4 regions of the Streptomyces sp. NBC_00425 genome follow, and region 2 is predicted to be linked to each of the others. Evidence: riboswitches for the same ligand, from Rfam matches in the RefSeq annotation. Region 2 holds a riboswitch; each other region holds the start of a gene.
The links. Region 2 has a riboswitch for cyclic di-AMP ahead of OHS82_RS08235 (M23 family metallopeptidase). Riboswitches for the same ligand answer to the same signal wherever they lie in the genome.

Region 1 (5,264 bases), 2.3 Mb from region 2:
TGCCTCCCTCGTCGCCCTTGCCGGCCTCGTCGCCCTTGCCTCCCTCGTCGCCCTCGGTGACCTTCGCGCCCTTGGGGGCGGTGAAGTCGAAGGTGGAGGCGGCGGGCTTGGCGAAGGTGACCTGGGTGAAGCCGGCGTCCACGACGGCGGCGCCGCCGCTCGCCGGGGTCAGCGTGAACTTCAGCGGCAGGCCCGTCTTCGCGTCCACCGCCACGCTGATCGCACCCACCGTGGACCCGGACTGCTTCGGCTTCACGAGCAGCTTGTAGGCGTCGCGGCCGGCGACCTGGACCGTGCCGTCGACGGTCACGGACGTCGTGTCGTCGACCGCCTTCAGGGCGTCCTCGGTGAGGTCCTTGGGCGTCGCGGGAACGGGGGACCCCGCCTTCTTCCCCGCGCTCTCCTCGACCGTGGAGTGGTAGACCTCGTTGGACCCGCTGTCGTAACCCCACACGTTCTTGCCGTTGTGGATGACGCTGTATTCGGCGGCGTTCTCCAGCAGCGAGAGCTTCTGCCGGTCCGGGCCGTCGGCGGCGACGCGCAACGTGTGCGTGCCGGAGGCGAGTTCGGTGAGCTTGGCGGACGGATCGGCGGCCGAGCCGTCGCCGCCCTTGGCCGCCCCCGAGAGGAGGCCGCTCTCCAGGCCGCCGAGGTCGGGCAGCCCGAGATCCGTGGTGATCTTCACCGTTCCGGACAGCTGCTGCACGTCCGAAGCGGCGATCTTGTCGAGGAGCTGCTGTGCCGTGATCTTCGGCAGGTCGGGGTCGCCGGAGTCGGCGAGCGCCGGGACCAGTCCGATCGTCGCGGCCGCGACACCGATCACGGTGACCGGAACGACGTACCGCACGGCCTTGCGCCGTCCGACGCGCAGGTCGTCGGCCTCCCCGCCGGTGGCGTCCCCGCCGGTCATGGTGTCGTCGGATGCCTTCGGTGCCATGTGTCCCTTACCTCCGTCGTCGGCGGCGGCTGGTCATCACGCTGAACGTCCCACCCCGAGCCGCCATTCTCACCCGAATCGGTGAGGAGTGGTGTTTTCCGTGGTTCCCATCTGACCAAATCGACTCCTCGGAAGCGTCAACCCGAGGGCTCAACTCCGCGTACACCTGCGGTATGACACGGGAGTGCCGGGACGGCTGATGACCCGTAGGGGTAGCGACGGCTCGACGCGGGTGCGGACGGAACGGCTGACGGCAGGACCCGCCGGCCAGACGGCTCGCAGCGGCGGCAGACAGCCCACGGCAACGGCTCGCCGGCCAGACGGCCCGGGAGCTCAGGCGCTGGGGGCTCGGGAGCTCAGTGGCTGGGGGCTCGGGAGCTCGCGGGGTCTCGGGCTCGGACGCCGAACGGCCACGAGGGTCGGCAGCCCAGGCGTGCGGCGGCTCGGCAGCCGAACGGCTCGGCGGCTCGGCAGCCGAACGGCTCGGCGGCTCGGCGATCAGGGGGCGTCAGGGGGGGTACTCGTGGGGAGGGTTCAGCCCGCCCGGTGGACGACCGCGTCGCAGAGCTCCATCAGCGCCGCCTTCGCGTCGCACTCACGCAGCGGCGCCAGCGCGGCCCGCGCGTCGTTCGCGTATCGCACGGTGTCCCGTCGGGCCTGCTCCAGCGCCGGGTGGGCCCGGAGCGCCTCGATGGCCTCGGCGAGCCGGGCGTCGTCGCTCAGGTCGGAGTCGAGCAGCTCGCACAGCGCGATGTCCTCGGGCAGGGACAGACGCGCGGCCCGTTCCCGCAGCCGCAGCACGGGCAGGGTGGGCACGCCCTCGCGGAGATCGGTGCCGGGCGTCTTTCCGGACTCGTGCGAGTCGGACGCGATGTCCAGCACGTCGTCCGCCAGCTGGAAGGCGACGCCGAGCCGCTCGCCGTACTGCGTCAGCACGTCGACGACCGTCTCGTCGGCGCCCGACATCATGGCGCCGAACCGGCAGGCCACCGCGACCAGCGAACCGGTCTTGCCGCCGAGCACGTCGAGGTAGTGCTCGACCGGGTCCCGCCCGTCCGTGGGCCCCGCCGTCTCCAGGATCTGGCCGGTGACCAGCCGCTCGAACGCCTCCGCCTGCACCCGCACCGCCTCCGGACCGAGATCGGCCAGGATGTGCGAGGCGCGCGCGAAGAGGAAGTCACCGGTGAGGACGGCCACCGAGTTGCCCCAGCGGGCGTTCGCGCTGGGGACCCCGCGCCGCACGGTCGCCTCGTCCATCACGTCGTCGTGGTACAGCGTGGCCAGGTGCGTCAGCTCCACCACCACGGCCGACGGCACGATGCCCGGCGCATGCCTGTCCCCGAACTGCGCCGCGAGCATCACGAGCAGCGGACGGAACCGCTTCCCGCCCGCACGCACCAGGTGCTGGGCGGCCTCCGTGATGAACGGAACCTCACTCTTGGTGGCCTCGAGCAAGCCTTCCTCGACAGCCGCCAATCCGGCCTGGACATCGGCTTCCAGAGCCTGGTCCCGCACGCTCAGCCCGAACGGCCCGACGACGGTCACGAGGGGTCTCCTGTCTGCTGGTGTCTACTGGCGATTACGCGGTTTGTCGATAGGTCGCTGCCATCACTCGAGTCAGCGTATCCGGTCACGTTTCGATCACCGATAGCCCCCACGTTCCCCGGGGGCGAATGCACTCGCCCGCGAGGTGCACGCATCGGGCCAGACCGTATCCGATCACGTCCGTGATGTTTCTGATCAGCCCATACGAAGAGATATTCATCGGGTTGCCTCGAAGTACCGAATCATGTTCCACACCGAGGCCGACATCCGGCCGAGGTCCGCCCCGGACCCGCGGCGACCCCACCCCACCCCACCCCACCCCGGGACCGACTCTGCCCCCGCCCCGACCCGGCCCCCCGTCGCGACGACATGGACATGCCGCACGGAAGACGATCCCGACACGACGGGGCACGCGACCAGAAGAACGACCGGGGCGCGACAGAGAGTGCGACCGGAAGTGCGACCGGGGCCTCCCGCCTCTCCCCTGCGCCATATCAAGCGAGTTGAGGCTAATGCCCGATTCGCCGCTCTTGTGATCCGGCGTGACATGACTCACTGGCCCCCCTGTGACGACCGGTGCCGACCGCCCCTCGATTCCCCGCACGCGCCAAGCGAGTTGATGGTTTGCACCCACAAAGGATCAAGTACCCCATACGGCACAGACCAAGGTCAATAGGGGTCATCTGTGAATCCGGCACTTGTTCCGGACATGTGCTCTCGCATACGTTCCCGGCCTGTCGGGCGGACGCCTAATCCTGCCGCCGCCCGTAACACCCACCGAGAAACGCATGGCAGGAGCGGGGGAACCAGGTAGGTCGCCGCAGCACATTGCCCTGACGTTCTGGACATTCAGATCTTTTGGGGCAATCCGTTACGGCTTGGGGTGAAGTCGCGGCCGTCAGGACGCGACCGGGCAGCTCCCGCCCGAACCCGACAGCTCACCTCGCAGGCGACGGAGAGGAAAACTCGTCATGTCCGCTGCCGCTCAGCGTTCCACCCGCACGTCCCGTCTCGCCCGCAAGCTCGCCATCGCCGGCACCGGAGTCGCCGTACTGGCGCTCCCGCTCATCGGCGCGACCACCGCCTCCGCGGCCACCACCCCGACCGTCGCCACCGCGAGCAGCCTCGGCTACTCCGACAACCTCGACGGCTGGATCCGTGCCTCCCTCCAGGTCATGTCGCAGCACGGCATCCCGGGGACGTACAACGGCATCTACCGCAACGTCATCCGCGAGTCCTCGGGCAACCCCTACGCCATCAACCTGTGGGACTCCAACGCCGCCGCGGGCATCCCGTCCAAGGGCCTGTTGCAGGTCATCGACCCGACCTTCCGCGCCTACCACGTCGAGGGCACCTCCTGGAACTCCTACGACCCGGTCGCGAACATCACCGCCGCCTGCAACTACGCGGCCGCGCGCTACGGCTCGATCGACAACGTCTTCGGCGCCTACTGACGGGTCCGGGCCGCGCCCGAGCCGACAGCAGCCCGGCGGTCGGCCGGTCGGCTGGTTAGCTGGCTGGCTGGCTGGCTGGCAGCCGGTCGGTCGGTCGACCGGCCGACCGGGCTCACGGAAACAGTCTTTCGAGGACGACGGCGACGCCGTCGTCCTCGTTCGACGTCGTCACCTCGTCGGCCACCGCCTTGAGTTCGGGGTGGGCGTTGGCCATCGCGACGCCGCGCGCCGCCCAGTCGAACATCGGGATGTCGTTGGGCATGTCCCCGAAGGCGACGGTGTCCTCGGGCCGCAGTCCGAGGTGTTCCGCGGCCAGTGCCAGACCCGTCGCCTTGGTGATCCCGCAGGGCTGCAGCTCCACCGTGCCAGGACCCGACATGGTGACCGTGGCGAGCGAACCCACCACCGAGCGGGCCGTCGCCGCCAACTCGTCGTCGGACAGGGCGGGATGGCGCAGCAGCACCTTGCTGATCGGCTCGCACCACAGGTCGTCGCGACGGCCGACCCGCAGCGCCGGCAGCGTCGGGTGGGGCATCCGGTAACCCGGCTCGATGAGCGTCAGCCCGTCGACGCCGTCCTGGTCGACCGCCGCGTACAGCTGCCCGACCTCCGCTTCGATCTTGCCGAGCGCGGTCTCCGCCAGCTCCCGGTCCAGGGTCACCGACCACAGCAGCCGGTCCGCGCCGGCGTCGTACAGCTGCGCGCCCTGTCCGCACACCGCGAGCCCCCTGCTGTGCAGGCGCTCGAGCAGCGGCCGCACGCGGGGCGCGGGCCGTCCCGTCACCACCAGGTGGCGTGCGCCGGCGGCGGCCACCCGCGCGAGCGCGTCGAGCGACCGGTCGGAGAAGGTGTCGTCGCCGCGAAGCAGCGTTCCGTCCAGGTCTGTGGCGATCAGGGAGTACGCGGTGCGCGCGGCATATGCGGTAGGTGCGGCCATGATCAGAGAATACGGATGCCGTACCCCCCGGGTTCGACGTGAGGCGAACGACGGCCAGGTCCTGCCCTGTTCTGCCAACTCTCCTTGCGGGACTGGCCTTGACCCGTCCCGGGACTGGCTCAATGAAGCGGCTTTCTGACGCATCGCCGGGGAGGAGCGGACGGCCGAAGGCTCCCGCGCCGGTTCGAGATCTCGTGCCGGATCGTGAACCACCCGGGGGCGGGCGGCAGTACGTCCGGGGCTGGCGGCGCTACGTCCGGGGCGGGCGGCAGTACAGCCGGCGCGGGCGGCGATACGTCGGGGGCAGGCGGCGGGACGCGGGGCGTGAGCGGCCGGACGCGGTTCGCTGCGGGCCGAAACGCCCCGCCGGCCCGTCCCCCATGTCGCTTTC
Region 2 (5,264 bases):
GAATCGTCTGCCACGGCAGATCATGATTCACCTTCGAATGTGACCTACGCGACCGTAGGCAGGGGTTGACGGTCGGTGAGAAAGGCCACTCCTAAAGAGTTTGCCAATCAGGGAATAAGGGACCACACGCGGAAGTCGTTGATGCGGAAGTGGCTCCAGGTGGTACGGAAGGCGAAGTGGCCGCTCATGTACGGCTCCGGGTCGGTGTGGTCGAAGACCAGCCGCCCGTTGTTCCACCAGCGCACGACCGAGCCGTCGGAGACGATCCGCACGTGGTGCGGCCGGTTCGCGACGAGCAGCGGTTCGGTGTAGTCGTACAGCAGCGGGCGCACGCCCGGCTCGCCGACGTAACGGCGCAGCCTGGTCGTGGTGTTGCCGTTGGCGCCGTAGCCGACGTAGTACGTCTTGAGGTGGTCGTACTCGGCGAGGGCGCCGCCGCGCGGGGTGGCGAAGAGATCGTCCGGGGAGCGGACGTCGACGGCGTTCCAGAAGTTGTTGAGGTCGGATACGCGGTCGTTGGGCCCGCCCGCGGAGACGGGCGTGGCGACGTACTCGAGGACGTACGGCCCGTCGAGCCGCTGCCTGAACCAGACGGTGGCGCCGGCCGGCACGTCGATCTCGAGGCTCCCGCAGGAGGCGGTGACCGTTCCGCCCTGTTCCCGCTCGACGGCCCACCGGCCGAGCCCGTGCCGGAAGTCGTCGTGGGCGAGGAGCCGAGGGCGCGGCGCGGCCCTCGCCGTCGCCGCGGGGGCGAGGGCGGTCAGGGCGGTGGAGGCGGCGAGTGCGCCGAATGCTCTGCGCGTCGTCGTCACGGGATGCGGCTCCTTCGGTCGGACCGGGGCGGCGGGCGGCCTGTCGCGAGCGGCGGAACCCGGGCCGACGCCTGGCCGGCGTCCGACCGGGTCCGGGGCCAACGCGCTGAAAGCGCTTGCCGTCTGACGGCACCACTGTGTCCGCCGCGGCTTCTCCTGTCGACGGTGCGACCGGACACGCCACAGGACCGCAATGAAGCGATCATGAATCACCGGGGTCCGCCCCGCACGCGAACCGGACACCCCGAGGGCCGGGCGGCGCACACCAACCGGACACGCCGAAGGCCGGGCCCCGGATCTGACGATCGGGGTCCGGCCTTCGGCTTGAGTGCCGGGCGGGTCCTCGGCGGAGGTCAGCCGACCGAGACGCCGTGGGAGCGGAGGTAGGCGAGCGGGTCGACGTCCGAGCCGTAGTCCGGCGTGGTGCGGATCTCGAAGTGCAGGTGCGGTCCGGTCACGTTGCCCGTGGCGCCGGAGAGCCCGACCTGCTGGCCCGCGCCGACGGTCTGGCCGGCCGAGACGGAGAGCTGGGACAGGTGGGCGTACTGGGCGTAGTAGCCGTCGTTCAGCTTGATGACGACCTGGTTGCCGTAGGCGCCGCCCCAGCCCGCGGAGACGACGGTGCCGGCGGCGACGGCCTTGAGCGGGGTGCCGGTCGGGACGACGAAGTCGACGCCGGTGTGGTAGCCGCTGGACCACATGCTGCCCGACTGGTGGTACGGCGTGCCGACGGTGGCGCCGGACACGGGCAGGGTGAAGCCGCCCGCGTTGCTCTCGGCGGCCTGGGTGACCGTCTTCGCGGAGGCCACGGAGGACGACGACTTCGACGCCCCCGAGGACTTCGAGGACTTCGAGGACTTCGGCGAAGAGTCCGCCGACGACGAGGAAGCGGTCGAACCGGACGACCTGGAGGCGCCGGCCGCCGCCCTCTTGCCGATCGACAGCTCGAGGCCGGGGTGGATCAGCGAGGGGTCGGCGCCGACGGCCTCGCGGTTGTCCTGGTACAGCTTCTTCCAGCCGCCGCTGACGTGCTGTTCGGTCGCGATCTTCGAGAGGTAGTCGCCGGACCGCACGGTGTAGGTCCGGGTGGCGGCGGTCTTCCGGGTCACCGGAGCGGCCTGCACGGCCTTCTGGGAAACCGTCTGCGCGACGGCCTGGGAAACGGCCTGGGGGGCCGACTCCCCCGTGGCCGCGTGGGCGCCGGAGGCGGCCATGAGCGGAAGCGCGAGCGCGGCCCCGCCGGTTCCGGCGGCGGCTATGGAACGGGTGAAACGCTGGGCCTTGGGACGGCGGTGCTTACCCTTCGCGGGCATGACGAATTCCTCTCCGGCGCCTGCGAGGTGAGCTGTCGGGTGCGGACTGGAGATGTCCGGCCACGTCGGGACGCGGCTTTACCCCGAGCCTGTTCCGGGACCGGAACAGGCGGTCGTGCCTGTGGGTCCCCCGCTCCTGCCGTGCACGGGTGAGTGTGCGGATTCCGGGCGGCGGCAGGATTAGGCGTCCGTCCGGATTGGTGTGGAACGTAAGCGACCAGGACGCACAGGGACAAGCAGAGGTTGCACTGACATGGCATTTCTCTTGATCCGCCGCGAGAATTACCGGTCACGCTCCGTGAATCAAATCGACCCTATCGGGTCAAGCACTCCGGAAAACCACACGAATTACGTGAACATGACGGGCGACGTACGGTCACGGATATGACGCTGCTCACGTGACGCTTCTCCAGCTTTCTTCATGACAGGGCGAGTTGGAACTAAGAATCCAATTCGGACAGAAACCTCAGATGCGACGCAGCCGGATAACCGACGCATCAAGGTCGCCCCGCAGTCCGGTGCGCAACCCGTGGTGCAGGAGCACGGCGCCTCGGTGGATTTCACCTGTTTCACGGCATTCGTACGACGCCGCCGGGTCGAGTCCGCGCAGCCGCAGCGCCGGAACGGGCTCGCCGAACCGCTGGGCCTGGAGCCAGGCGAGGACCACGGTCTCGTCCCCGAGCACGTACTGGACGGCGCTCAGGCCGCCCGCCGGGGGACGCAGCCGGTACAGGTCGCCCTGCTGCACGACATGCCGGACGTCCTTGTAGAGGTCCACCCACCGCCGCGCCTCGGCGAGCTCCTCCTCGCTCCACTCGGCGAGGTCACCGCCGACGCCGAGCACCCCGGCCATGGCGCTGACGAACCGGAAGCGCAGCGAGCTGACCCGCCCGTTGAGCTGCGTGTTGGGGCTGTCGGTGACCCACGCGGCCATGACCCGGGCGGGGTGGATCTGGCTGAAGCCGTGCTGGATGTCGAGCCGGTCCAGCGGGTCGGTGTTGTCGGACGTCCACACCTGGTCGGTGCGGCTCATGATCCCGAGGTCGATGCGCCCGCCGCCGCCCGAGCAGGACTCGAAGGCGACGCCCGGGTGGGCCGCCCGCAGCCGGTCCAGCAGGTTGTACAGGGCCCGTACGTGGTCGACCCACAGACGTTGCGGATAGGGGTCGTCGGGCCAGCCGGCGTCGGTGAAGCAGCGGTTGAAGTCCCACTTGACGTAGTCGATCGGCGCGCTGGAGAGGAGCCCGTCGAGCTGTTCCCAGAGGTACTCCTGGACGTCCTCGCGCGCGAGGTTCAGCATGAGCTGGTTGCGGAACTCCGTCCGCTTTCGTCCGGATTGGAACTGCACCCAGTCCGGGTGCGCCCGGTAGAGGTCGCTGTCCGGGTTGACCATCTCGGGCTCGACCCAGATGCCGAACTGCATGCCGAGGCCCCGCACGTGGTCGGCGAGGGGCTTCAGCCCGTTCGGGAAGCGGTCCGGGTTGGGCTGCCAGTCGCCGAGCCCGGCGTGGTCGCCGGTGCGGGCCCCGAACCAGCCGTCGTCCACCACGAAGAGCTCGACGCCGATCGCCGCGGCGCGCCGGGCGAGGGTCGCCTGCTGCTCCTCGGAGATGTCGAAGTAGGTCGCCTCCCAGGAGTTGAACAGCACCGGCCGGTCCTGATCGGCGTCCGGGACGACATGGGCCCGCTGATAGGCGTGCCAGGCGCGGCTCGCCCCGCCGAAGCCGGCGTCGCTCCACAGGCCGGCGAAGACCGGCGTGGTGAAGGACTCGCCGGCCGCGAGGCGCAGCAGACCCGAGTCGTCGTACCCGGCTCCGCCGGTGATCTGCACGCGCGCGTCGGGGAGCTGGGCGACGGCGATCCGCCAGGAGCCCGACCAGCCGAGGGCGCAGCCGTAGACCTCGCCGCGCTCCTCGGTGGCGTCGGTGTCCAGGGCGACCCAGGGCAGGTGCTGGTGCCCGGTGTGTCCGCGGCGGCTGCCGATGACCGTCTCGCCGTGGCCGAGCGGGGTGCGCGCGAGCCGCGACTCGGCGGCCCAGCGGCCGTGCAGCTGCGACAGCCGCCAGTCGTCCCGCTCGGGCAGGGTCCAGGTGGCCGAGTCCGCGCGGAGCAGTTCCAGCGGCTCCTCGCCCTCGTTGCGCAGGGTCGTCCAGCGCTCGACGACATCGCCGCGCATCCGGTAGTGCAGGGTGACGGCGAGCCCGGCGTCCCGGAAGCGCAGCCGCAGTTCGTCGCCGTCCCGCTCGTGCGTCTCGAAGGTCCACTCGGTGCCGCGCCGTTCGCCGGTGCGCACCGACAGGGCGGGCCGGACGAAGCGGGGGCCGCCCTCGACCGGATACTCCTCGCGGCCGTCGAGCGGGGACTCGAAGGACGCGCCGCGCTCCGACCAGGGAAGCGCGGCCAGGGCCTCGGCGTCGGCGAGCGAGATGCGCGGGCCCCAGTGCAGGTGCACCAGCTCGTCGGCCTCGGTGAGGTGGAGGGCATAACTGCCCGTGGGCCCGGAAAGGACCCAGGTGCGGCCGGCGTCGGCGATCTCGGGCATCAAAAACCCCCACTGATTCGAACAGGTGCGATCAAGCGTCAACATCATCGAACGCGGTCGGCCCCTCGGGCAACTTCCGGCGGACGATGCCCCACCTGGGCGGACGGTCCCGACCGGCCGGCCTGTGGACGCCGCGTTGCCCCGAGGGCCCGTGTCGTATGGTCGAGGAGGTCCTGTCGGCCACCACGAGCCGCGCCGACGCGGACCGACTGGGAGGGAGCCCCCGTGACGCAGCAGATCCCGTCGACCGAGCCCGAGCTGGCCGGCGTGCGCAACTTCCGGGACGTCGGGGGTCTGCCGACCGTCGACGGCCGGCGCGTGCGCCACGGCGTGCTGTTCCGCAGCGGCCACCTCGCGCACGCGACCGACGAGGACGCGGCGTTCCTCGCCGGCCTGGGCCTGCACACCGTCTTCGACTTCCGCAACGCCGCGGACCAGAAGTTGGAGGGCCCGGACGTCGAGCTGCCAGGCGTGCGCAACGTGAACCTGCCCCTGTCGGACCCGGCGGACGGCGCCGAGTTCTGGAAGATGGTGCGGGACGGCGAGATCGACCAGTTGCGCGGCATCCTCGGCGACGGCAAGGCGGCCGGCCGGATG
Region 3 (5,264 bases), 990 kb from region 2:
CGTGCCGGTCCGACGCGCTCTGCATGGGGCCCACACTACGGCTCGCTTCCGGCGACAGCGCGAGGCAGTCTGGAGGACGCACGTCGGGTCGAGGCCGCGATCCGACGGCCGCATGGTGACGGGACACCCAGGGACCGTCCCTCACACGCTTCACGTGTGGAACACTGGTCTAGACAACCTGAGACACCGAAGGGCAGCATCACATGGCTGAGCGCCGCGTCAACGTCGGCTGGGCCGAGGGCCTCCACGCCCGCCCCGCTTCCATCTTCGTCCGGGCCGCCACGGCCGCAGGCATCCCCGTGACGATCGCCAAGGCCGACGGCAACCCCGTCAACGCGGCCTCCATGCTGGCCGTTCTCGGCCTGGGCGCCCAGGGTGGCGAGGAGATCGTCCTCGCCTCCGACGCCGAGGGCGCGGACGCCTCGCTCGACCGGCTGGCGAAGCTGGTCGCGGAGGGCCTCGAGGAACTCCCCGAGACCGTCTGAGCACCGCCGCATTACACGGCGAAGGGCTCGTCCGAATTATCCGGGCGAGCCCTTCGCATTTCCCGTTCACGGGCAGCAGAAGTAATCCCCCGCGAATTACTCCTTCTTTGTATACGGCTCCCGTGTTAATGCCGCAGACCGCTCATGTTTACGGGAGGTTGCGAAGTCCTCACACGCTCGGCGCGCTCCGGTCCTCCGGAAAAGCGCAGCCGGTGCGCGAGCGTCGCGCGCTCGGTGTGGAGCGCCGTGACCGCCCGCGCGCGCTCCCCGTCGCCGCGCGTCACCGCGTCGACGATGGCGCCGTGCTCCGCCCAGGACTCCACCGGGTCGGCGGGCGCCTCCACCGCGTACATCCAGGCGATCTTGTGCCGGAGCTGGGTGAGCATCGACGTGAGGGCGGGGCTCCCGGCGGCCTGGGCGAGCGTCTCGTGGAACCAGCTCCCCAGGGAGCGCAGATCCTCGCTGTTGCCCCTCCTGGCCCGCTCCTGACCCAGCCGGACGAGCCCGCGCAGCACCTTCAGATGGGCCTCCGTGCGCCGCTGGGCGGCCCGGGAGGCGCCGAGCGGCTCCAGCAGCAGCCGCATCTCCAGCAGGTCCGCGGCCTCCTGCTCGGTGGGCTCCGCCACGCACGCGCCCGCGTGCCGCCGGGTGACGACGAAGCCCTCGGCCTCCAGTGTGCGCAGCGCCTCTCGGACGGGGACACGCGAGACGCCGTAGCGGCGGGCGAGGAGTTCCTCGGTGAGGCGGCTGCCGCGTTCGTAGACACCCGCGACGATGTCGTCCCGGATGGCCGTGCACACCGAGTGCGCCGGAATTCGCATGACGGACCTCCGCCTAATCCCCGTGAAACGTCGACGGTTGACGTGTGTTCCGTGACTCTATTGCAATGAGCGGGAATTTCCGACGGGGAGCCGGAATCCAGGGATATTTTTTGGACAGCGGGGCCCCGGAAACGGCGAAAGCCCCGGCCGAGAGGCCGGGGCCGAACGATCCGTCGCCGTCGGTCGTCAGACGTTGACGCCGTGATTGCGAAGGTAGGCGACCGGGTCGATGTCCGAGCCGTACTCGGGGCCCGTGCGGGCTTCGAAGTGCAGATGCGCACCGGTGACGTTGCCGGTCGCGCCGGACAGCGCGATGCGCTGGCCCGGGGTGACCGTCTGGCCCACCGAGACCTCGATGGACGACAGGTGGCCGTACTGCGTGTAGGTCCCGTCGTGCATCTTGACGACGATCTGGTTGCCGTAGGCGCCGCCCCAGCCGGCCTCGACCACGGTGCCGGAGCCGACCGCGTGCACGGTGGTGCCGCTGGCCGCGTGGAAGTCGATGCCGGTGTGGCTGCCGGAGGACCACAGCGAGCTGCTGGCCTGGTAGCCGGTGGAGACGTAGGAGCCGGTGATCGGCGACACGAAGGTGTTGAGGCGCTTGCGCTCGGCCTCACGGGCGGCACGCACGCGTGCCTCGCGCTCCTCCACGGCCTTCTTCGCGGCGGCCTGGCGGGCGGCCTCCTCGAAGGCGGCCTGCTTCTGCGCGGCGACCTGCTCGTCGACCTGGTCGGCGACCGACTCGGCGACGGACTCGCCGACCGTGACGACGGGGATCAGACCGGTCTGCTCGGGGGTGGGCTCGGCCGCGAAGGCCGGGGTGGAGGCGACGGTGGCCATCACACCGGTGGTGGTGAGCGCCGCCACGCCGACCGCGCGAGCGGTGGAACGCTGCATCCGGCTGGGCCGGCGGTGCTTCCCGGTGGCGCAGGTGAACGCCATGAAGTCAGGGGTGTCCTTTCCTTCCCTCTCGCCTACCGGGTTAGCTGACGGGTTCGGAGCAGGAAGGTCTCCTACGGACCCCCTCGCGTACACGCGGGCGTCCGATTCACCCCAGGGACTGCACAAAGTGGGTCCCCGGCTCCCCTGGCTCGCGCCGTACGGGGACTCGGCGATGACTGTCCGGTGCCGCGGCTGCGGCGCAGTGCCTGACGGACAGCCCGGATGAAGCTAAGCGGCGGGGGGTTCAATCCTCAAACGGATCACGGTTTTTGTAGCGCATCCCACAGGGCAGACAGGCAACGTCCGCCCCAATTCGGACATACAGAAGCCCTGGTGACACGCGGTCGACCAGGGCCCCTGCGCGTGCGTGCCGTTGCCTCGGCGCCGACGGCTACTCGGCGGGCACGACCTTCACCTCGCCGATGCCGAGGGCCTCGACCGGCGCCTTGATCTGGGCGGCGTCGCCCACGAGGACCGTCACGAGACGGTCCACCGGGAAGGCGTTCACGGCCGCCGCGGTGGCCTCCACCGTGCCGGTCGCGGCGAGCCTGCGGTACAGCGTCGCCTGGTAGTCGTCGGGCAGGTGCTGCTCGACCTGGTCGGCCAGCGTGCCCGCGACGGCCGCCGCTGTCTCGTACTTCAGCGGTGCCACCCCGACCAGGTTCTGCACGGCGACGTCGCGCTCGGCGTCGGTCAGCCCCTCGGCGGCGAGGGTGCGCAGCACCTGCCACAGATCGTCCAGGGCGGAACCGGTGTTGGGGGTGTCGATGGAACCGCTGATGGCGAGCATCGCGGCGCCCGAGCCGTCCGGCGCGGACCGGAGGACCTGCCCGAAGGCGCGAACGCCGTAGGTGTAGCCCTTCTCCTCACGCAGGACGCGGTCCAGGCGGGAGGTGAGGGTGCCGCCGAGGCAGTAGGTGCCGAGCACCTGGGCGGCCCACACGCGGTCGTGCCGGTCGGCGCCGATCCGGCCGATCAGCAGCTGCGTCTGGACGGCCCCCGGGCGGTCCACGATGACGACGCGGCCCGTGTCGTCGGCGATCACCGGCGGCACGGGGCGGGGCTCGGCGGCGGAGCCCGTCCAGGCGCCCAGGGTGTCGCCCAGCAGGGCGTCCAGGTCGACGCCGGTGAGGTCGCCGACGACCACGGCGGTGGCCGTCGCCGGGCGGACGTGCTTCTCGTAGAAGGCGCGGACGGCCGCGGAGTCGATCTTCTCGACCGTCTCGGCGGTGCCCTGCCGCGGACGCGACATACGGGCGGTGGCCGGGAACAGCTCCTTGGAGAGCTCCTTGGCGGCGCGCCGCGAGGGGTTGGCCAGCTCGTGCGGGATCTCGTCGAGACGGTTGCGCACGAGGCGCTCGATCTCGCTGTCGGCGAACGCGGGCGCCCTGAGGGCGTCGGCGAGCAGACCGAGGCCTTTGCTCAGGCGCGAGGCCGGGACCTCGAGGCTGATGCGGAGGCCGGGGTGGTCGGCGTGCGCGTCCAGCGTGGCGCCGCAGCGCTCCAGTTCGGCGGCGAACTCCTCGGCGGAGTGCTTGTCGGTGCCCTCGGTGAAGGCGCGCGCCATGATCGTGGCGAGGCCGTCGAGACCGGCCGGTTCGGCGTCCAGCGGGGCGTCGAGCAGGATCTCGACGGCGACGACCTGCTGGCCGGGGCGGTGACAGTGCAGCACCGTCAGCCCGTTGGCCAGGGCGGTGCGCTCGGGCGCCGGGAACGCCCACGGCTTGGCCTCGCCCGCCAGGGGCTGGGGGTGGAAGTCCATCGTGGCGAGCTCGGTCACCGGGCCGCCTCCTCGTTCTCGTCCTGGTCGGCGGGGGCTTCGGGGGCGGTGGGCTCGTAGACGAGCACCGCGCGGTTGTCGGGACGCAGACGGGCCTGGGCGATCTCCCGCACCTCCTCGGCCGTCACGTCCAGCACACGCTGGACCGCGGTCAGGGCGAGCTGCGGGTCGCCGAACAGGACGGCGAACCGGCACAGTTCGTCGGCGCGGCCGGCGACGGTGCCGAGGCGGTCGAGCCATTCGCGCTCCAACTGGGCCTGGGCGCGCTCCATTTCCTCGGCCGTGGGGCCCTCCTCGGCGAACCGGGCGAGCTCCTCGTCGATGGCCTCCTCGATGACGGGCACCTCGACGTCGCCGGACGTCTTCACGTCCAGCCAGCCCAGTGAGGGCGCCCCGGCGAGCCGCAGCAGGCCGAAGCCGGCCGCCACCGCCGTGCGGTCACGGCGCACGAGCCGGTTGTAGAGGCGGGAGGACTCGCCGCCGCCGAGGACGGTGAGCGCCAGATCGACGGCGTCGCACGCGCGCGTGCCGTCCTCGGGCAGACGGTAGGCGGCCATCAGGGCGCGGGCCGGCACCTCCTCCTCGACGACCTCCCGCAGCTGCTCGCCGATCACGTCGGGCAGGGAGCCGTCGCGTGGCGCGGGCTTGCCGTCGTGCCCGGCGATGGAGCCGAAGTACTTCTCGATCCAGGCGAGCGTCTGCTCCGGGTCGATGTCGCCGACCACGGACAGGACGGCGTTGTTGGGCGCGTAGTACGTGCGGAAGAACGCACGCGCGTCCTCCAGCGTCGCCGCGTCCAGGTCGGCCATCGAGCCGATCGGCGTGTGGTGGTAGGGGTGGCCGTCGGGGTAGGCGAGAGCGGTGAGCTTCTCGAAGGCGGTGCCGTAGGGGACGTTGTCGTAGCGCTGGCGGCGCTCGTTCTTGACGACGTCGCGCTGGTTCTCCATCGACTCGTCGTCGAGTGCGGTGAGCAGGGATCCCATGCGGTCGGCCTCCAGCCAGAGGGCGAGCTCCAGCTGGTGGGCGGGCATGGTCTCGAAGTAGTTGGTGCGCTCGAAACTGGTGGTGCCGTTCAGCGAACCGCCCGCACCCTGGACGAGCTCGAAGTGACCGTTGCCCTTGACCTGGCCGGACCCCTGGAACATCAGGTGCTCGAAAAGGTGAGCAAGGCCGGTACGGCCCTTGACTTCATGGCGTGAGCCGACGTCGTACCAGAGGCACACCGCCGCCACGGGG
Region 4 (5,264 bases), 3.2 Mb from region 2:
GGGCCTACGGGTACGGCCAGGGCCAGGGCCCGGGGTACGGCCCCCCGGGCCAGCCGTACGGCCCGGCCCAGGGATACGGGCAGAGGCCGCCGTACGGCCAGAGCCCCGCCTACGGGTCAGGACCGGTGTACGGCCAGAGCCCGACGTACGGCGGCCGGCCGCACTCCCCCGGAAACGACCACAGGAACGGCCACACGCCCGGGTACGGGTACGGGTACGGATACGAGCCCGGATACGGGCACGGCTACGGGTATCCACCGGGCCCCCACCCCACGGCCGACCCCCACCAGTAGAGCCGCCCGCGTCACGCACCCGCGGCCGCCCACGTCACGCGGGTCGGCAACCCGGGCGCGTCGAATCGGTCAGGAGTCAGGACGACAGGCCGGGCGCACCGAATCGGTCAGGAGTCAGGACGACAGGCCGGGCGCGCCGATCAGTTCATGCCGACGCCTGGGTCAGGCGGGTGACCTCCGCCTCCGTCAGTTCCAGGTCCGCCACCGCCAGCAGCGCCGGGAGCTGCTCGACCGTGCGGGCGGAGGCGATGGGCGCGGCCACCGTCGGCTGCGCGGCGAGCCATGCCAGGGCGACCGTGGCCACCTGGGCGTCGTGGGCGCCGGCGATCTCGTCCAGCGCGGCGAGGACGCTGCGGCCCCGAGCGGTGTCGAGGTGCTTGGCGGCGCTGCCGGCGCGGGCGCTCTCGACCGTGGCGCCGGGCCGGTACTTGCCGGTGAGGAAGCCGGAGGCCAGCGCGAAGTACGGGACGGCGGCGAGGCCGAAGCGGGCGGCGAGATCCTGGAGGCCGCCCTCGTAGGTGTCGCGCGAGACGAGGTTGTAGTGGGGCTGGAGGGCGACGTACCGGGCGAGTCCCTCGCGGTCGGAGAACTCCAGGGACTCCCGGAGGCGTTCGGGCGAGATGTTGGAGGCGGCGATGTGCCGCACCTTGCCCGCCTTCACCAGCTCGTCGAGCGCGCCGACGATCTCCTCGACGGGCACCTCGGTCTTGTCGAAGTGCGTGTAGTAGAGGTCGATGTGGTCGGTGCCGAGGCGGCGCAGGGAGGCGTCGGCGGCGGCCTTGATGTTGTCGGCGGACAGGCCGGGGAAGTCGGGGTGCTGGCTGACCTTGGTGGCGATCACGACGTCGTCGCGGTTGCCGCGGGCCTTCAGCCACTTGCCGATCACGGTCTCTGACTCACCGCCGCTGTTGCCCTCGACCCATGCGGAGTAGGAGTCGGCGGTGTCGACGAAGTTGCCGCCCGCGGCCGTGTAGGCGTCGAGGACGGCGAAGGAGGCCGCCTCGTCCGCGGTCCAGCCGAAGACGTTGCCGCCGAGGGCGAGCGGGAAGACCTTGAGGTCGGAGGAGCCGATGGTGTTCAGGGAAGTCATGCTTCGTCTCAACGGACGCGGCGGGCGCCCCATTCCTCGCGTGGCACGAAGAACAGATGAACAAGCGGCAGCCCTGACGTCGGGGGTGGCCGTCAGGGCTGCCGTTGCTCGATGGTCCTCAGAGCTCCTCGAGAGACGACTCAGGCGTCCTCGAGGGACGGCTCAGGGGTTGAGGCCCTTGCTGCGCAGCCAGGCCGCCGGGTCGATGCCTTCGGCGTTGCCGTTCGCGTGGACCTCGAGGTGCAGGTGCGCCCCGGTGACGTTCCCGGTGGCGCCGACGCGGCCGATCACGTCACCGGTGGCGACCTTCTGGCCGACGCTGACGCTGATCGACGACTGGTGGCAGAACCAGAGTTCGGTGCCGTCGTCCAGGGTCATGATGGTGCGGTAGCCGTAGGCGCCGGCCCAGCCGGCCTCGGTGATGGTGCCGCTGTGGACGGCCTTGATGAGGGTGCCGGTGGGCGCGGCGAAGTCGAGTCCGGTGTGGTAGCCGGAGGACCACAGAGAGCCGGCCTGGCCGAACGTCGAGGTGATGGTGTACGAGGAGGTCGGCAGCGTGTACTGCTTGGCCAGCTCGGCCAGGCGCGCGGCCTCGACCTTGGCGGCGGCCTCCTCGGCGGCCTTCTTCTTCGCGGCGGCGGCCTTGGCCTCCGCCTCCTTCTCGGCCTTGACGACGGCGTCGGCCTTCGCCTTGGCGGCCGCCGCGGCGGCCTTGACCTCGACCTGGGTCTTCTGCGACTCGGCCTGGGCCATGATCCGGCTGCGCAGGGCCTCGCCGGCGTCGGCGACGCTCTGATCGACGCCGGCGCCGGCATCGGTGTCGACGGCGGTCTCGGAGCCGAAGCTCGCCAGGGCGGGCGCGGCTTCCGGGGCGGGCGTGTCGTCGGAGATCAGCGAGCCCACGCCCGGCAGGTCCGGCATGGAGATGGAGACCGGGGCCTTGCCGGTGTTGGCGCTGGCCATCCCGCCCGCGCTCACGGCGGCTATGACGCCGACACCGAGGACGGTGGAGCTGCGGGCGAATCCGCCGCCGCGCTGCTTGGCGACGCGGTGCTTGCCGCGCACCGGGCGAATGGACTCCGCGGTGGGGTTCCATTCCTCCCAGGGGCCCTCGCCGGTGCGGTAGCCGCCATAGCCGAAGGTCTCGGTGGAGGGCTGGGCCGGCGCGTACGGGGCCTCGGGGGCAGGCGGGTTGGACGCCACGCGGGCGCACTCCTTTCCTTCCGTCGCCTACCGGGTTAGCTGACGGGTTCGGAGTCGGAAGGTCTCCTACGCGCGTATACCGGCCGTGGACTCTGCGAGTTCACGGAGGCTTCCGCGTGATTCACCCCAAGGTGGTGGTTCCCCGGTTCCCTTGCGGGATTCGGCGCGTGCGCACGGAGACGACTCTGGTGTCGGCTGGGACGGCCGCGCTGCGTTATCGAACGTTAATAGACCCGGGGGTGCGTTTCCAAGCCGTTCTGCTTGATCAACAACATTTCTGGCCTGGACTTTCTGGCCAGCAGCGGTGAAAAACGGGCGAGTTGACCCTCGTCCAGGACACCACACCCGTCACACGCGTAGACACGGCGGCTCGGACCCGGCGCACAGGGCGGCCGAACGGTCACGAAGGGTCACGAAGAGCGGGGACGCGCCACGAGGGCGAACGCACCGAGGGCCGGAACCCTTTCGGATTCCGGCCCTCGGCCTTCAGTAGCGGGGACAGGATTTGAACCTGCGACCTCTGGGTTATGAGCCCAGCGAGCTACCGAGCTGCTCCACCCCGCGTCGTTGTGACTCCAGTGTACGTCATCCGGGGGACGCCCAGCACCAGGCTTTGTCGCGCCCCCGCCGCGCCCCCGGCCCGGGCCCCGGCTGCGGCCTCACACCAGGTGTCGGTTCGGGGCCTTCGCCCGCTCCTCGCACTCCGGCAGCACGAGGACGTCGACGCCCGCGGCCGCCAGCAGGCCGGTCCCGTCCGCCGCCGTCACGAAGGTGTCCGGCTCGCGCCACGCCGTGACCACCCGGCGCACGCCGGCGTCCAGGATGAGGCGGGCGCACGGGGCGGGGCGGGAGGAGCGGCGGGCGCAGGGCTCGAGGCTGCTGTAGACGGTGGCGGCGAGGAGCCGGGGGTCGGCGGGGTCGAGCTTCGCGAGCGCCGCCTCCTCGGCGTGCACGACCGGGTCGCCGGCCTCGCGGGAGTGCCCGCGCGCCAGCTCCGTCCCGTCGGCGGCCACGATCACCGCGCCGACGCTGAACGCCGTGTCCGAGGGCGGGCACTGGGCGGCCAGCTCGCAGGCGAGGGCCAGCCAGTGCCGGTCGGCCGCGGCGGCGAGCGGTCCGGCGCCGGGGGCGGTGGGCTCGTAGCGGTGCAGGACGACGTCCTCGATGCGCCGTGTCTCCACCAGCCGCAGCCGGCCGCCCTGGTAGGCGCCCGGTCCGAAGAGGCGGGGCGCGTCCGGGTCGCCCACGAACAGCGGGGCGAGGACGAGCTGGAGTTCGTCGGCGAGCCCCTGCTGGAGCAGCTGAGTGTGGACGGTTCCGCCGCCCTCGACCATGAGGCGCCGGACGCCGAGCTCGTCGTGCAGGTGCGCGAGGAGGAGGCGCCAGTCGAGTTCGGGGCCGAGCGGGACGACGTCCGCGGCGATGCCGAGCGCTCGGGCCCGTTCGGCGCCCTTCTCGGTCGTGTACACGACCTTCTCGCCGCCCGTGTGCCAGAAGTTCGCCGCCGGGTCGAGGTCGCCCGAGCCGCTGACGGTGACCTTGAGCGGGTAGGCCGGCCGGCCTGCGGCGACCCGGGCGGCGCGGCGCTCGGGAGAGTTCACCAGGAGCCGGGGATTGTCGGCGCGGATGGTGCCGGCGCCGACGAGGATGGCGTCCACGGAGGCCCGCACCGCGTCGACCCGGTCGAAGTCCGCGGGGCTGGAGAGCAGCAGGCGTTCGGGCGTGGTGTCGTCCAGGAAGCCGTCGAGGGAGACGGCGGCGGACAGCAGGACGTACGGGTACGGCATCGACGTGCTCCCGGACTGGGTCTTCCGACGGGGATCTTGGTTCAAGTTTGAAACAAAACTACACTGGGGTCATGACGACCCGCTGGCTCACCCCCGAGGAGCAGCGCGCCTGGCGCGCGTACATGGCCGGCTACCTCCTCCTCGAGGACGCCATCGACCGGCACCTCCAGCAGGAGGCCGGCATGCCCCACCTGTACTACTCCATCCTCGCCAACCTGTCCGAGAGTCCGGAGCGGCGGCTGCGGATGACCGATCTCGCCGAGCGCCTGAAGATCACCCGCAGTCGGCTGACCTACGCGGTGACCCGCCTCGAGAAGGACGGCCTGACGCGGCGCGAGGAGTGCCGCTGGGACAAGCGCGGCAGCGTCGCCGTCCTGACGGACGAGGGCCTGGCGGTGCTGGAGGACGTGGCGCCCGGCCATGTCGAGACGGTCCGCGCCACCCTCTTCGACCGGCTCACGCCCGAGCAGGTGGGGCAGCTGGAGGAGATCTTCACCCAGGTCGCCGCCGGCTTCCAGGGCGAGGGTGGCGGCGAGGCCTCCCCCGAGGACCTGCCGTGGCGCCGGCGCTCGTCCCCCTGTTCCGGCTCGGGCTCCGGCTCCGGCTCCGGCTCCGGCTCCGGTCCAGAGTGAGCCGGGTGAGGCGCGCCACAAAGCAGTTGCTTCAACTTTAAAGCATGGGTAGGGTCACGTTTCACTGGAACTGCTTCAAATCTGAAGCAGACAGCGGCCAGGCATCACCCGGCTCACGCCCGGCGACGCCCGGCCCACCGCCCTCCGGACCCGGGAGACCCGCATGCCCGACACCCCCGCCGCCACCCAGCGCGCCCGCGTCCGGGTACCGCTCCGCTTTCACGACGGCTACTCCGTCGACGCCGAACTGGTCACCTTC

Region 1: linked by a shared signal. The riboswitch ahead of OHS82_RS18255 (transglycosylase SLT domain-containing protein) and the one ahead of OHS82_RS08235 (M23 family metallopeptidase) in region 2 are both predicted to bind cyclic di-AMP.
Region 3: linked by a shared signal. The riboswitch ahead of OHS82_RS12510 (M23 family metallopeptidase) and the one ahead of OHS82_RS08235 (M23 family metallopeptidase) in region 2 are both predicted to bind cyclic di-AMP.
Region 4: linked by a shared signal. The riboswitch ahead of OHS82_RS22405 (M23 family metallopeptidase) and the one ahead of OHS82_RS08235 (M23 family metallopeptidase) in region 2 are both predicted to bind cyclic di-AMP.

Annotation. Positions count from the first base shown of each region.
Region 1 is NZ_CP107928.1:4,274,664-4,279,927, forward strand. Features, by position in the region: gene OHS82_RS18245 (LolA family protein) at 1-937, opposite strand, end outside; gene OHS82_RS18250 (polyprenyl synthetase family protein) at 1,472-2,482, opposite strand; cyclic di-AMP (ydaO/yuaA leader) riboswitch at 3,248-3,449, shown strand; gene OHS82_RS18255 (transglycosylase SLT domain-containing protein) at 3,454-3,936, shown strand; gene OHS82_RS18260 (HAD family hydrolase) at 4,049-4,873, opposite strand.
Region 2 is NZ_CP107928.1:2,003,530-2,008,793, forward strand. Features, by position in the region: gene OHS82_RS08230 (DUF6250 domain-containing protein) at 108-812, opposite strand; gene OHS82_RS08235 (M23 family metallopeptidase) at 1,166-2,125, opposite strand; cyclic di-AMP (ydaO/yuaA leader) riboswitch at 2,130-2,287, opposite strand; gene OHS82_RS08240 (alpha-galactosidase) at 2,592-4,667, opposite strand; gene OHS82_RS08245 (tyrosine-protein phosphatase) at 4,893-5,264, shown strand, end outside.
Region 3 is NZ_CP107928.1:2,989,919-2,995,182, forward strand. Features, by position in the region: gene OHS82_RS12495 (bifunctional acetate--CoA ligase family protein/GNAT family N-acetyltransferase) at 1-25, opposite strand, end outside; gene OHS82_RS12500 (HPr family phosphocarrier protein) at 204-485, shown strand; gene OHS82_RS12505 (GntR family transcriptional regulator) at 611-1,306, opposite strand; gene OHS82_RS12510 (M23 family metallopeptidase) at 1,493-2,248, opposite strand; cyclic di-AMP (ydaO/yuaA leader) riboswitch at 2,263-2,430, opposite strand; gene OHS82_RS12515 (M16 family metallopeptidase) at 2,640-4,028, opposite strand; gene OHS82_RS12520 (M16 family metallopeptidase) at 4,025-5,264, opposite strand, start outside.
Region 4 is NZ_CP107928.1:5,182,457-5,187,720, reverse strand. Features, by position in the region: gene OHS82_RS22415 (PrsW family intramembrane metalloprotease) at 1-293, shown strand, start outside; gene OHS82_RS22410 (aldo/keto reductase) at 439-1,383, opposite strand; gene OHS82_RS22405 (M23 family metallopeptidase) at 1,546-2,586, opposite strand; cyclic di-AMP (ydaO/yuaA leader) riboswitch at 2,596-2,762, opposite strand; tRNA gene OHS82_RS22400 (tRNA-Met) at 3,077-3,150, opposite strand; gene OHS82_RS22395 (dihydrofolate reductase family protein) at 3,246-4,373, opposite strand; gene OHS82_RS22390 (MarR family winged helix-turn-helix transcriptional regulator) at 4,445-5,005, shown strand; gene OHS82_RS22385 (GTP cyclohydrolase II) at 5,169-5,264, shown strand, end outside.